Regions from separate parts of the Duganella sp. AC917 genome, predicted to be linked through region 2. Evidence: riboswitches for the same ligand, from Rfam matches in the RefSeq annotation. Region 2 holds a riboswitch; the other holds the start of a gene.

Region 1 (7,612 bases), 3.5 Mb from region 2:
GACCAGTTACGGAAACTGGCCGAGCACCTGGAGACGGTCAAGGAGGATGAGCGCAAGCGTATCGCCCGCGACATCCACGACGAACTGGGGCAGAACATGCTGGCGCTGCGTATCGATATCTCGATGCTGAGCGCCCGCACGGGCCAGCGCCACGCGCGCCTGCACCGGCGCGTGAATGGTGTGTTGGAGAATCTCGACACGACGATCCGTAGCGTCCGCGGCATCATGAACGAACTGCGTCCGGCGGTACTGGATCTGGGCCTGCAGGCGGCCATGGAGTGGCAAGCCGTCGAATTCCGCAAACGCACCGGCATGAGCTGCGCACTCACCTTGCCCGATGAGACGACCTTTGCGACGATCCCCTCCGATCTGGCGATCGTGCTTTTCCGCGCGATGCAGGAGGCGTTGAGCAATGTGCGCCGCCATGCGCACGCCAGCCATGTCGACATCGTGCTCGCTGCGCGCGGCGGGCGCCTGGTCTTCAGCGTGGCCGACAACGGCATCGGTATCGCGCCCCATCAACGGGGCAAGAGCGAGTCCTTCGGTTTGATCGGCATGGCACAGCGCGTGGCGGCACTGGGCGGCAGCTTCGAGGTGAGCGAGTACGCGCCCGGCGGCGGCTGCACCTTGACGCTGGGCTTCGACCTGGCGGGCGAAGACGGCGCGGCTTAGCGGCGGCGGAATGCGCAAAAAGCGTTTTCAGCCCTCCGCATAAGGAATATACTGCCGCTGGAACTCAATCAGGGGCTTTTATCTTGTTAAAATATCTAGTGCTGCCGGCCGCTATCCTCGGCGCGGCGGTGGCTCACGCCGACGAAGGGCAGTGGCAGCCATACCAATTGCCACAGCTGAAATCCGAACTACAACGCATCGGCATCACCATCCCGGCCGAAAAACTGGCCGACCTCTCCAAACATCCGATGAGCGCCATTGTCGCGCTGCCCGGCTGCTCGGCGTCGTTCGTTTCCGACGCCGGCCTGGTGGTCACCAACCACCACTGCGCCTATGGCGCCATCCAGCGCAACGCCACGCCCGAACACAATTACATCGTCGATGGCTTCCTTGCCAAGACCCGCGTGCAGGAGCTGCCGGGCGGCCCGAATTCGCTGGTCTATGTGACAGACAAGGTGGAAAACGTCACCGCGCGCGTGCTCGAGGACGTGACCTCTTCGATGAGCGGCAAGCAGCGCCACGAGGCGGTGGAGAAAGCCGTCAAGGCGTTGATCGCCGAATGCGAAACCGACAAGAGCTACCGCTGCTCGGTGCCGGCCTTCCATCGCGGGCTGGAATACTACCGCATTCGCCAGATGATGATACGCGACGTGCGCCTGGTCTACGCGCCGCCCGACATGATCGGCAACTACGGCGGCGACGTCGATAACTACGAGTGGCCGCGCCATACCGGCGACTTCGCCTTCCTGCGCGCCTACGTGGGCAAGGACGGCCGCCCGGCCGATCCGTCGCCGGACAACGTGCCATATCAATCGAAGGACTTCCTGGTGCTGTCGGCCGAGGGGCTGAAGAACGGCGATCCGGTGCTGCTGGCCGGTTACCCGGGCCGCACCAGCCGCTATAAGCTGCCGTCGGAAATCCGCGCGGCGCGCGACGTCGGCTACCCGGCGCGTGTCGCCGAGATCCATGCCGATCTGGATGTCATCGCCGCCGCCACCAAGGGCAACCCGGCGGCGGAAGTGCGCTACGCCAGCGTCGCCAAGAGTCTGAACAACGTGATGAAGAAATCGCAGGGCCTGATGGACGGCTTCGCGCGCAAGGACATCGCCGCTGTCAAGGACGCGCAGGATGCCGAATTCCGTACCTGGTACGCCGCGCAGAAAGACGTGTCGAAAACGCTGCTGTCCGAGCTGGACGCGGTGATCGCGGCCGATATCGCGCTGGCCGACGAGGAATTCGGCTACAGCGTCGCCACCACCGGCGAACTGCTGAAAAGCGCCAATACGCTGTATCGCCTGGGGTTGGAAAGCGCAAAGCCGGACGCCGAACGCGAAACCGGATTCCAGCAACGCGACGCCGCCTTCATCAAGGCGCGGCTGAATCGCCTGGAGCAGTCGTATGTGGCCGAGGTGGATCAAGCGCGTTTCGTCGCGGCGCTGCGGCGTTACGCCAAGCTGCCGAAGTCGATGCACGTGGCGGGCCTGGACGCGATGCTGCCGGCGCCCGAGGCGGTGCCGGCGTTGTATGCGACGACTGGCCTTGGCGACACCGCCACGCGGCTGGCGTGGATCGGCAAGGATGCCGCCGCCGTCAAGGCGTCGGACGACCCGTTCATGCAACTGGCGTCAAAGCTGGACGACGCGGCGCAGTCGCTCAAGGAACGCCGCAAGGACTTGGACGGCAATCTGGAACGCGTGATCCCGCGCTACATGGAAGCCGTCATCGCGTGGAAGAAATCGCAGGGCAAGCCGGTGTATCCGGATGCGAATGGCACCTTGCGCGTGACCTATGGCACCGTGGCGCCGTATTCGCCGCGCGACGGCATCAGCAAGGGGCCGTTCACCACCGTTGAAGGCATCGTTGAAAAGCATACCGGCAAAGATCCGTTCATCGCGCCGCAAAAGGAGCTCGACGCCATCAAAGCCAAGCGCTATGGACGCTTCAAGGACGCCATCCTCGGCACCGTGCCGGTGGACTTTTTGAGCAGCGCCGACACCACCGGCGGCAACTCCGGCTCGGCGGTGATGAACCGCAGGGGCGAGCTGATTGGCCTGAATTTCGATTCGACCTATGAATCGATCACCAAGGACTGGTACTTCGACCCTGCCATCACCCGCGCTATCCATTTGGATATCCGGTATATGCTGTGGGTGATGAGCGAAGTCGATCATGCCGACAATCTGCTCAAAGAGATGACCATCAAATATCCGGCGAAGAAATAATGTACGAATTATCGGTTCTGTTGGGGTACCTGAATTTGCCGCTGCACCTGGTGGGATTCGCCACGACCCCATTGGAACTGGTGTCGTTCATGCTGTCGGTGGCCACGGTGTGGCTCAACATCCGCCAGAGCCATTGGGCCTGGCTGTTCGCGATCATTTCGTCGGCCACTTATGGCCTGGTGTTCTATGGCTCGCGGCTGTACGGCGACATGGGACTGCAACTGGTGTTTATCACCGTCTCGTTCTACGGCTGGTATCAGTGGCTGCACGGTGACGATCGCCACGAAAAGCTCGCGGTCACCGCGCTCGACGCGCGCGGCCGCTGGATCGCCGTGGCGGCATGGCTGGCCGCCTTTGTGTTGCTGGCGTGGTTTCTCAAGACGTACACCGATACCGACGTGCCGCGTTCCGATGGTTTCCTGACGGCCGGCAGCCTGGTCGGACAATTGCTGCTGTCGCGGAAGAAGGTCGAGAACTGGCATGTCTGGATCGTTGTCGATGTGCTGTATGTCGGACTTTATCTGCATAAGCACCTGATACTGACGGCGATTTTGTACGCGGTCTTCGTCGGCATGGCGGTGGTCGGCCTGCGCACCTGGCAGCAGTCGGCCGGCATCGGCAGCGGCAGCGGCGGTGACGGCAAAGGCGACGAGACCGGCGGCCGCAGGCTGGTACTGGAATGACATCGGCGGCGTTGCCACGGCGCGTGGCGATACTGGGCACGGCTTCCTCCGGCAAAACCACTTTGGCGGCCGCGCTGGCGCAGCGCTATCGGACTGTCTGGGTGCCGGAGTATCTGCGTGAATTCGTCGATGTGCAGGGACGGGTGCCGGTGGCGCAGGACCAGTTTCACATCGCCAGCACACAGCGTGAACGTGAGGACGCTGCGGCGCGGGACGCGTGCGGGTATCTGTTCTGCGACACCGCGCCGTTGATGACGGCGGTCTATAGCCGTCATTATTTCGGCGGTATTGACGACCAGCTGGCGCGGCTTGCCGATGGGCATAGTCGCGACTATGCGCTGACGTTGGTGACCGCGCCGGATATTCCGTGGGTTGCCGATGGCTTGCAGCGCGAGTGCGAAGAAGTCAGTGTGACCATCAACCGTCTGTTGATGGAGGAGCTGGCGTCACGCGCGATACCGTATGTGCTGGTGTCCGGCGATCTTGTACAGCGGTTGGCGCAGGTGGAGCGGTTGCTGGAGACGGCCCTGTAATCCGCCATCGCCGAACCGCCCCGCCAATCACGCGTTACAGGTCGAACTGCGCCGATACGCGGAACGTGCGCGACGCTCCCGGCATCAAATACCCGCCCAGATCCTGCGTCACATCGCGCCAGTAGAACTTGTCCAGCGCGTTGTTCACGCTGGCGCGCAAGATCGTCGAAACGCCTGCGATGCGCGTGGCATACGACGCTCCCAAATTCAGCACATGGTAGCTTGGCACGAACACCTGGTTCTCAGGATCGAAAGCCTTCTTGCCCGAGTACTGCCAGTTCGCGTTCAGCGCCAGACCTTCGATTTGCGGCACCGCATAGTCCGCATACACCGACGATTTGAAAGCGGCGACGTTGGTCACGCGCTTGCCGTCCAGGCTAGCCAGGCCTGTATCGCTTTGCCTGGTGTTCAGCGCCGTGGCAGACACGCCCACCGTCAGATCGCGCGTGGCGCGGCCGTTCAGCGCCATTTCCAGGCCACGGTTCTTCGCTTCGCCATTGCGAACGAAGAAATTCCCCGCATCGGTATATTCCAGTCCTTTGCGGATCTCGAACAGCGCGACGGTGGCGCTCAGGTCCGGACGGATATCGGCTTTGATACCGACTTCCACCTGCCTGGACTTGGACGGCGACAGCGCCTGGCCCTCGTTCCTGGTCTGCATAGGCGCAACGCCGCCAAGCTCCAGGCCCTGCGCGTAGGATGTATAGAGCGAGACGTTGGGACGCAGGCTGTAGACCAGCGCCACATTCGGCAGCCAGAATCCGGCGTCGGTGTTCGTATCCGGCAGCAGCACGCCATCGTCGTTGTACCCAACGTATTGGACACGTTTGACCTGCACGTAGCGCGCGCCGGCGTGCAGCTTGAGCTGCGCGTTCAGACTGACGATGTCCTGCGCGAACAGCGAGCGTTCGTTGCCATGGCGGCGCTCCGATACCGGGCCGCTACTGCCCGGCGCCGGCGCCACGACGACCGGGTGATAGATATTGCTGACGCCCGAGTAGTCGTACAGGTAGTCGCCCCATTTTTCGCTGTTTTTCTGGAACGACGCGCCGCCCGTGAACGCATGCGCCACCGCGCCGGTGGCGAAGCGGCCTTGTACCAGCGCCTGCACCGTCAGCGGCGATTTCTTCTCGCCCAGGCTGATGTAGTTATAGACGTCGTAGTCGCCGTTGCCGCAGTAGCCAGGATAGAAGTCCGGACCGCAGCCGTACGGGAAGGCGGTGTAGTCGTCGCGCTTGAAGTGGTGCTGGTTGGCGCTGACCGTGGTGCTCCAGTCGGACGAGAACTTGTATTCGAAGCGCGCGCCGATGTTGCTGGTGGTCGTTTCCACCGGACGGCTCCACGGTTGATCGTTGAGCATCGTGTCCGCATCAACCACCGGCAAGGTGGTGTTGTCCAGCAGCTGGAAGCCCGGCGCGGTCAGTTGGGACTTGCGCTGGTAGTCGGCGTCGATCTGCAGCAGCGCCTGTGGCGAGATGCGCCAGTCGAAGGCGGCGGAGACGAACTTGCGGTTGCCGTCCGCGCCCTTGATGTAGGAGCGCAGGCGCTCGCCGGCGACGTTGACGCGGTAGCCGAAACGATCATCCTCGAAACGCCCCCCGACATCGACGGCGCCGTACAAGGTGCCGCGCTCACGCGCTTCCAGCACGACGGTGCGCAGCGGCGTATCGGTCGGGCGCTTGGTGACGTAATTGATGATGCCGCCCGGCGCCGAGACCCCGGCCTCCAAGCCGGACAGGCCCTTGAGCACTTCCAGGCGTTCCTTGTTTTCCAGCGGGATCTGGGTGTCGCCGGGGATCGCCATGCCATCCTTGCGGTAGCTGGACGCGTTGTCGAGCTTGAAGCCACGGATAGAGAATTGCTCGGCGTAACCGACGGCGTTGTACGAGTCGCTCAGGCTGGCGTCGAACCTGGCGGCGTCGGTGGTCGAGCGGATTTGCAGGTCGAGCATCTGTTGTGCCGTCAGCACGCTGACCGAGGCCGGCGTTTCCAGCAGCGGGGCGTTGCCGAAGCCTGCGACCGAGGCGGTGTTGGCGCGCGTCTTGGTGGCGCTGACGATGACTTCCGGCATCGACTGCTCGGCGGCGGCGTCGGCTGCCCCGGCTGTCGAGTCGGCGGCAACGGCGGCGCCGGAAAATGCATGGAACACCGCCAGGGCGATGACGGAAACTGCGAATTTTGGTGTGGACATGTCTGCTCTCTACTTGTTCTCGGCTGGAAGCCGCGAGGAGAGCCATCAAAGGAGGGGAGAACTACTTTGCGCTTTCCTTCGCTGGCATTATCCAGATCAGGTACGAAGGGTATCTCTCACCCGGAACAATATGTCCAGGACCCCTAGCGAGCCGGAAGTGTATCACAGCTGTCGATACGCCTGCGCGTAAGTGTGCGCTCGCGTGCGGTGGCGTGCGACGCGTTTTGCGCCGCGCCGATAGACTGCTGATTTGCGCCGCACGGCGCCAATGAAGCAGTCACAGCATATGTGGAGGCGGCGGTATGTCCTGTTCGTCAGTGCATTTCGGCGCCACTTTGCTGGTTCGTGCTAGCGAAAGGAGTGGAATGAGGCAGTCGTATCATGAAGGAAGCTGGTTTGCGGTGCCGTTGCTCGACGGTGGCTACGGTTGGGGCCTGGTCGCGCGGCTATCGCCCGGCAGCAAAATCATGCTGGCCTATCTGTTTGGGCCCAAACTCGACAGGTTGCCGGCGATCGAAGAGCTTCTTACCCTGCAGCCGCAGGACGCCGTCAAGGTGCTGCGCGTGGGTGACATGGCGCTGGCCAGTGGTCACTGGCGCGTGCTTGGCGAAGCCCCGGACTGGAATCCGGCGCAGTGGCCAATGCCACAATTCCTGCGCCGCGCCGACGCCCTCAAGCGCGCCTGGCGCGTGACGTATTCCGACAACGATCCGAGTCGTTCCGAACGGGAAGAATCAGTGCCCTACGATACGCCGGGTCTGGAGGCCGACTCGCTGTACGGTTACGGTTCGACCGAATTGCTGCTCACCAAGTTGCTCGAATCGCGCGAGCATCCGATCAACCGGAGCAGCTGACGTTCCAGGCGACGTATTCGCCACGGTGCTTGCGTACGGCGACCGTGGCGACCGTGTCGCGGTCGCTTTCAAACACCAGGCCGAACATCAGCGGCGCCCCCGCCGTCGCGGCCGCCGGCTTCAGCGCGGCCAGCCGGAAGGTGAGGGCGCGTTGCCGTGCGCACTGGGAGTTGCCTGCGAACAGTAGCCGGGCGCGTATCAGCAGCTCGCGGTGCTGCCTCAGCAATGCCACCGCATCGGCCGGCGGCACGGCCTGATCCATCAATACCGTATATCTGGCCGCCTGGCATGGGATGTTGGGTTGCGCCAGCCATACGTACCATTGCGGCGCCTCGGCCGCGTCGGTCCAGCGCTCGCCCTTGGGCTTGGCCGCGTCGTAGATAAAGCTGGAGCGGATTTGCCGGCACAGATCCGGCGCCGACCGGCGTGGCGCGGAATCGACACGGGCGATCACGTT
Region 2 (7,612 bases):
ACGAGGCCTTCAGGATGTCGTAGCCGGCGTTGCCGAGCACCTCACCGAGAAAATCGAGCAGCAGTTGGTCGTCGTCGACGATAAGGATCAGACGCTTGGGGCTAGGAGAAACTGGCATGTGGCGGCAACCTTGGGCTATTGCTAACGGCCCAATTATAAAGCGGAAAGACCTTGGCGCTAGAATGATTTGCGGTTGTTGTGTAAGACAAACATCGCCGCGAATCGGCCGACCGCGTCGCGCACGCTTTCAGCTTGATAGACACTGCTGATGGCGGCGACCATGCCGGCGCCGCGCGCCACCAGCGGCGCCGCGTTCTCCGGCGTCATGCCGCCGATGACGACCGTCGGCACGCGGATCGTTGCATGCGCCTGGTCGAGGATCTCGGGCCGCGTGGTGACCGCGTATTGCTTAACACGGGACGGGTAGAAGCCGCCGAAGGCCACATAGCTGGCGCCGGCGCGCTGCGCCGCCAGCGCGCGCGGCAGGTCGCCGTAGCACGACGCGCCGATGATCTTGTCGGCGCCGAGCCGGCCGCGCACCTGCGCCACATCGGCGTCGGTGCCGCCAAGGTGCACGCCGTCGGCGCCGGTCTGCAGGCACAGCTCGACGTGGTCGTTGACGATGAACGGCACGCCGTAGCGCCGGCACAGCGCCAGCAGCGCGGCGGCCTGCTCCAGGCGCAGCTCGCCCGCCGCTTCCTTGTGGCGGTATTGCAGCAGCGCGACGAGGTTGCCAAGCCCTTCGCCGCCGCCGATGCCGTCCTTTTTGGCGGCCGCGCCGGCGTCGAGCGCCTCTTCGCTCGCGTCCAGCAACCGCGCGGTGTCGTCCCAGTTGGGGGTGACCAGATACAGTCCTTGCATGATGCGTTCTCCTGATGATGGTTGGGTCTAGCGCAGCGGGATACGCTGGCCGGGGGCGATGCTGTAGGCGCCGCGCAACGCGGCATTGCAATAGGACTGCGCCTGTTCGAGGGCGTAGCCGGTCGGCATGCCCAGCGCCAGCTGGCCGGCGATGGCCGAGGCCAGCGTGCAGCCGCTGCCATGAAAGCCGCCGTCCAGGCGCTGCCAGCGCCATTGCCGCGTGTCGGGTGGATCGTCGCCGGGACCGAACCAGCGGTTCACCACCTCGTCGGTGACGTCCTGGTCCTGGTCCTGGTCCTGGCCCTGGCCATGGCCGCCGGTGATCAGCACGTGGCGGCAGCCCAGCGCGCGCAGCACCCGCGCCTGCGCGTCGGCCGTGGCCTGGCCGCTCAGCGCCAGCGCCTCCGGCGCGTTCGGCGTCAGCACCGTCACCAGCGGCAGCAACGGCGCCAGCGCCGCCACCGCGTCGCCGCGCGAGAGCATGTCGCCATGGCCGCTGGCCAGCACCGGGTCGAGCACCACCGGCAGCGCCGGCTGCAGCGCGCGCAGCTCGCCGATCACCTGCGCGATCGCCAGCGCGTTGGCGGCGCTGCCCGGAATGCCGATCTTGACGGCGGCCACCGCGATCTTGGACGTCAGCGCGCGCGCCTGGCGCAGCAGCAGGTCCGGTTCGACCGGCTGCACCGCGTAGGCGCGGTCGTTGTCCTGCACCGTCAGCGCGGTGACCACGCACAGCGCGTGCGCGCCCTGCCCGGCCACCGCCTGCGCGTCGGCGACGATGCCGGCGCCGCCGGAAGGGTCCATGCCGGAAAACACCAGCACGCAGGGCCGCGCGGACGCAGTGCCCGTCATGCCAGCCGGCCAGCCATCGGCGACGACGGCGACGCGGCGAACTTGCGCACGATGCGCCCGGCCAGATAGGCTTCGCGGCCGGCCTGCACGCCCAGCTTCATCGCGCGCGCCATGCGCACCGGGTCCCGCGCGCCGGCGATGGCGGTGTTCATCAACACGCCGTCGCAGCCGAGCTCCATCGCGATGGCGGCGTCGGACGCGGTGCCGACGCCGGCGTCGACCAGCACCGGCACCCTGGCCTGCTCGATGATCAGCGACAGGTTCCACGGATTGAGGATGCCCATGCCGGAGCCGATCAGCGACGCCAGCGGCATCACCGCCACGCAGCCGATGTCCTCCAGCAGCCTGGCCTGGATCGGATCGTCGCTGCAGTAGACCATCACGTCGAAGCCGTCCCGGACCAGGGCCTCGGCCGCGATCAGGGTCTCGGGCATGTGCGGGAACAGCGTCTTCTCGTCGCCCAGCACTTCGAGCTTGACCAGCTTGTGGCCGTCGAGCAGCTCGCGCGCCATCTGCAAGGTGTAGACCGCGTCCCTGGCGGTGTAGCAGCCGGCCGTGTTGGGCAGGATGGTGTACTGCGACGGCGGCAGCACGTCCAGCAGGCTGGGCGCCTTCGGGTCCTGGCCGATGTTGACGCGGCGGATCGCCACCGTGACGATCTGCGCGCCGGCGGCGTCGGTGGCCTCGCGGGTCTGCTGCAGGTCCTTGTATTTGCCGCTGCCGACCAGCAGCCGCGAGCCGTATTGCCTGCCCGCGATGGTGAGGTAGTCTTGATTGTCTGTTGCATCGTTGCTCATGTCTGTTCCTTTCCTTGTTAGCCGCCGCCGATGGCGCGCACGATGTCGACCTTGTCGAGCGGCTGCAGCACGCGCCGCGGCCATTGCTGGCGCGGCACCACCGCGCGGTTGACCGCCAGCGCCAGCGCCTGGCCCGTCAGCGACAACGCGTCGACCAGCTGGTCGAGCGTCTGTTGCGGCGGCACCTGGTGCGGCGCGCCGTTCAGTTCTATCGAAATGCAGTCGTCCGTCATGCCGGCCTCACAGCTTGCGATACAGTTCGGCGCCGTTCTTGATGAACTCCACCGCCTTGACCTGCATGCCCTGTTCGATCGCCACGCCGTCGCTCATGCCGTTGGCGGCGGCGTACTCGCGCACCTCCTGGGTGATCTTCATCGAGCAGAAATGCGGGCCGCACATCGAGCAGAAATGCGCCACCTTGGCCGAGTCCTTGGGCAAGGTCTCGTCGTGGAATTCGCGCGCCTTGTCCGGGTCGAGGCCCAGGTTGAACTGGTCGTCCCAGCGGAATTCGAAGCGCGCCTTCGACAGCGCGTTGTCGCGGATCTGCGCGCCCGGATGGCCCTTGGCCAGGTCGGCCGCGTGGGCGGCGATCTTGTACGTGATGATGCCGTCCTTGACGTCGTTCTTGTCCGGCAGGCCCAGATGCTCCTTGGGCGTGACGTAGCACAGCATCGCGGTGCCGTACCAGCCGATCTGCGCGGCGCCGATGCCGGAGGTGATGTGGTCGTAGCCGGGCGCGATGTCGGTGGTCAACGGCCCCAGCGTGTAGAACGGCGCCTCGTGGCACTGCTCCAGCTGCAGGTCCATGTTCTCCTTGATCAGCTGCATCGGCACGTGGCCCGGGCCTTCGATCATCACCTGCACGTCGTGCTGCCAGGCGATCTGCGTCAGTTCGCCCAGGGTTTTGAGTTCGCCCAGCTGGGCTTCGTCGTTGGCGTCGTAGATCGAGCCGGGGCGCAGGCCGTCCCCCAGCGAGAACGACACGTCGTAGGCTTTCATGATGGCGCAGATGTCGTCGAAGTGCGTGTACAGGAACGACTCCTTGTGGTGCGCCAGGCACCACTTGGCCATGATCGAGCCGCCGCGCGAGACGATGCCGGTCAGGCGCTTGGCCGTCATCGGCACGTAGCGCAGCAGCACGCCGGCGTGGATGGTGAAGTAGTCGACGCCCTGCTCGGCCTGCTCGATCAGCGTGTCGCGGAAGATCTCCCAGGTCAGGTCCTCGGCCTTGCCGTTGACCTTTTCAAGCGCCTGGTAGATCGGCACGGTGCCGATCGGCACCGGGCTGTTACGGATGATCCACTCGCGCGTTTCGTGGATATGCTTGCCGGTCGACAGGTCCATGACGTTGTCGCCGCCCCAGCGGATCGCCCACGTCATTTTTTCGACTTCCTCGCCGATCGACGAGGTGACCGCCGAATTGCCGATGTTGGCGTTGATCTTGACCAGGAAATTGCGGCCGATGATCATCGGCTCGATCTCGGGGTGGTTGATGTTGGCCGGGATGATGGCGCGGCCGCGGGCGATTTCCTCGCGCACGAATTGCGGCGTGATCTCGTTCGGGATGCTGGCGCCGAACGACTGGCCCGGATGCTGGCGGCCCATCAAATCGGCCAGGCGCTGGCCCATCGGGCCAGAGGTCTTCAGGTTTTCCAGGTATTCCTTGCGGCGCAGGTTTTCGCGGATCGCCACGAACTCCATCTCCGGCGTGACGATGCCCTGGCGCGCGTAGTGCATCTGCGTGACGTTGGCGCCCGCGCGCGCGCGGCGCGGCTTGCGGTGCAGGTTGAAGCGCAGTTCGGCCAGCGCCGGATCGGCCAGGCGCGCCTTGCCGTAGTCGGAGGTCGGGCCGTCGAGCTCCTCGGTGTCGCCGCGCTCCAGTATCCACGGCAGGCGCGGCGTGGCGGCCAGGCCGGAGCGGATGTCGATGACGGCGTCCGGATCGGTGTAGGGGCCGGAGGTGTCGTAGACGTAGACCGGTGGATTGGCCTCGAAGCCGAACGACGCGGGCGTGTCGGACTGCGTGATAGCGCGCATCGGCACGCGGATGTCGGGCCGGCTGCCTTCCACGTAGATCTTGCGGGAATTGGGTAGCGGTTTGATCGCTGCCTCGTCCACGGTGGCGGTGGCGGACAGGAATTTGGGATTGGCGTTCATTTGGCTCCTTGGTGGGCTACAGGAGCCAGCAAAGGAGGTTGGACGGCGCCGCGCCCGAAAAATCGATGGAATCGATGGAATCGATGGCATCGTGGGATTGCGGCGTTGTCCTAAGCTTCCCTTCGCTGGCATTATCCAGATCAGGTTCGGAGGGTATTTCTCACCCGCGCATCGCATGCATTGCATGACGACGCGCAGGACCCCTAGCGTGTGCCGCCTTGCGGCAGCGGGACGATTATAACAGAGCCAACATGATAAAAACGGCCAGATCGGCGAACAAACCACAAAACGCACCAGCCGGCGCGTGGCGAAAATCCGACGCCCGGACGCCTCCCGATGGCGCTGGTGGCCGTGGTTGAGTTCGGCTGATGTATAGTCGATTTATGCCAAAATGCAACTTTCATTGCGCTATTGTCGCGCCGCCTGACCATGCCATGCCGGCGCGCCGGGGTCGATGCGGGCCGTGGCTGCGGTGGCTGGCGCTGGCGGCGGTGCCGGCGCTGATATTGTGCTGGCTGCTGGCGCCGGCGCGCGCGCTCGCCGCCGAGCCGGACCGCTGGGCCGCGCTGACCCACACGGCGTTCAAGCACCAACCGTACGCCGACACCGGCGCCGGCGTCAGCTTCGCGCAGGACCGCAGCGGTTTCGTGTGGGTCGGCACCCAGACCGGACTGGTGCGCTGGGACGGCCACCGCCCGCGCAAATTTTTCGCCGACCCGCTGCGCAGCGACGCCCTGCCCGACAATTACATCACCAGCCTGCTCGTCGACAGCGCCGGCCGGCTGTGGGCCGGCACCAGCTCGGGCGGCCTGGCGCGCTACAACGCCGAGCAGGAAACCTTCAGCCGCTTCGCGCACGGCCCGTCCGGCCTGGGCAACGCCCAGGTCACCGCGCTGGCCGACGACGGCGCCGGCGGCGTGTGGGTCGGCACCGGCGGCGGCCTCGATCATATCGACGCGCGCGACGTCGTTATCCGCGGCGGCGCGCCGGGCGCCATCGCCTTGCCGGCGCGCGCGGTCGGCGCGCTGCTGCGCGAGCGCGGCGGCGCCTTGTGGATCGGCACGCCGGACGGTTTATTGAAACTGGCGCCGGGCGCGCCGGCGCCGCTGGACGTGCCGCTCGAAGGGCGCGACGGCGGCGCCAACATCAGCGCGCTGCTGCAGGACAGCTCGGGCCGGATCTGGATCGGCACCCGCAACCACGGCGCCTTCGTCATCGAGCCGGGCAGCGCCGCCGCGCGCGCCGTGCGCGAGGGCGGGCCGGCGCCGACCCTGGCGCGCGAGCGCGTCACCGCCATCGTCGAGGCGGCGCTGGGCGAGGTCTGGCTGGGCACGGACGGCGTCAACGGCGGCATCGTGGCGGTCGATCCGCTGCTGGGGACCACGCGCCGCATCCGCCACCAGCCCGACACCCCCGACAGCCTGTACGAAAACGACGTCATGGCGCTGTTCCGCGAGCGCAGCGGCATCATTTTCGTCGGCACCATGGGCGCGTTGAGCCAGCACGATCCGCTGCCGCGCGCGGTGACGACGATCCGGACCACCGGCAACATCGGCAACGTCGGCGGCGGCGCCAACAAATTGAGCGTGCCCAGCATGCTGGCCCACCCGGACGGGCGGCTGTGGCTAGGCGTGGTCGGCGGCGGCGTCGACATCGTCGATCCGCAACAAGGCGTCATGGCCCACCTGACGCCGGCGCCGGCCGGCACGCCGGGCGCGCTGCCGACCGGCCGCGTGCTGACGATGACCCTGGGGCGCGGCGGCACCGTCTACCTCGGCACCGAGCAGGGCCTGTACCAGGCCGACGCCGATGGCGGCAACGTGCGCCGGCTGGCCATGCCGCAGCGCCGCCTTGACGCGGCGGTGTGGGCGCTGGCGCTGGTCGGCGACGTACTGTGGCTGGGCGGCACCGAGGGCCTGTGGGCGTTCTCGGGCGCCGCCGACGGGCGATGGGTGCTGCGCCGCCACGAACAGCAGCGCCTGGGCGACCCGCGCGTGACCTACCTGTTGCCGGCCGTCGGCGGCATCTGGGTCGGCACCCGCGTCGGCCTGGCGCGGGTCGGCGACGACGGCGGCGTCGAGCTGGTGCCGACGGTGCTGGCCGAGGCCGATCGCATGGCGCCCGGCTATGTGTCGTCGATGCTGCTGGACCGCCGCGGGCGCCTGTGGCTGTCGCAGTTCGGCACCGGCGTGGTGATCCTCGAGCGCACCGACGCCGACGGCCGGCGCCGCTTCCGGCGGCTCGGCAACGCCAACGGCCTCGAGGACAGCGGCGCCAACATGCTGCTCGCGGACGCCGCCGGCGCCATCTGGGCCAGCACCGACGCCAATCTGGCGCGCATCGATCCGGTCAGCTACGCGATCCGCACCTTCGGCGCGGCCGACGGCGTCCACGTGCCCACCTACTGGACCGCCTCGGGCGTGCGCACGGGCGCCGACGAGCTGGTGTTCGGCGGCCTGTCGGGCGTGACGGTGCTGCGCCCGGAGCGCCTGAGCCCGTGGCACTACCGCCCGCCCGTGGTGGCCACCCGCCTGCTGGTCGACGACCGCGAAATGCCGGTCGGCCGCTACAATGGCGGCGCTGGCGGCGCCGGCGGCGCCGGCGCCCGGGCCGCGCCGATCACGGTCACGCCGCAGGGGCGCGGGCGCGGCTTCTCGCTCGAGTTCGCCGCGCTGGACTACTCGGCGCCCGAGCGCAACCGCTACGCCTACCGGCTCGCCGGCTTCGACCAGGACTGGATCAAGGCCGACGCCACGTCGCGCCGGGCCGGCTACACCAACCTGCCGCCGGGCGACTACGTGCTGCAGCTGCGCGGCTCGAACCGCAACGGCGAGTGGTCGGCGCCGCTCGAGGTGCCGGTCAGGGTGCTGCCGGCGTGGCACCAGCGCCCGCTCGCGCGCGCCGGCGCCGGCGTGCTGGCGCTGGCGCTGCTGGCCGCGCTGGTG

The links. Region 2 has a riboswitch for thiamine pyrophosphate ahead of thiC (phosphomethylpyrimidine synthase ThiC). Riboswitches for the same ligand answer to the same signal wherever they lie in the genome.
Region 1: it holds a riboswitch for thiamine pyrophosphate, as region 2 does, so the genes downstream of both, ACZ0BA_RS02975 (TonB-dependent siderophore receptor) here and thiC (phosphomethylpyrimidine synthase ThiC) in region 2, are expected to answer to the same signal.

What each region holds. Positions count from the first base shown of each region.
Region 1 covers NZ_OZ409848.1:669,635-677,246, forward strand. Annotated here, with positions in the region: gene ACZ0BA_RS02955 (PAS domain-containing sensor histidine kinase) at 1-672, shown strand, start outside; gene ACZ0BA_RS02960 (S46 family peptidase) at 756-2,894, shown strand; gene pnuC (nicotinamide riboside transporter PnuC) at 2,894-3,577, shown strand; gene ACZ0BA_RS02970 (AAA family ATPase) at 3,574-4,110, shown strand; gene ACZ0BA_RS02975 (TonB-dependent siderophore receptor) at 4,145-6,301, opposite strand; TPP riboswitch at 6,358-6,456, opposite strand; gene ACZ0BA_RS02980 (Imm26 family immunity protein) at 6,667-7,155, shown strand; gene ACZ0BA_RS02985 (hypothetical protein) at 7,139-7,612, opposite strand, start outside.
Region 2 covers NZ_OZ409848.1:4,198,683-4,206,294, forward strand. Annotated here, with positions in the region: gene ACZ0BA_RS18220 (ANTAR domain-containing response regulator) at 1-118, opposite strand, end outside; gene thiE (thiamine phosphate synthase) at 178-861, opposite strand; gene thiD (bifunctional hydroxymethylpyrimidine kinase/phosphomethylpyrimidine kinase) at 889-1,713, opposite strand; gene ACZ0BA_RS18235 (thiazole synthase) at 1,710-2,510, opposite strand; gene thiS (sulfur carrier protein ThiS) at 2,528-2,743, opposite strand; gene thiC (phosphomethylpyrimidine synthase ThiC) at 2,751-4,667, opposite strand; TPP riboswitch at 4,768-4,882, opposite strand; gene ACZ0BA_RS18250 (diguanylate cyclase domain-containing protein) at 5,102-7,612, shown strand, end outside.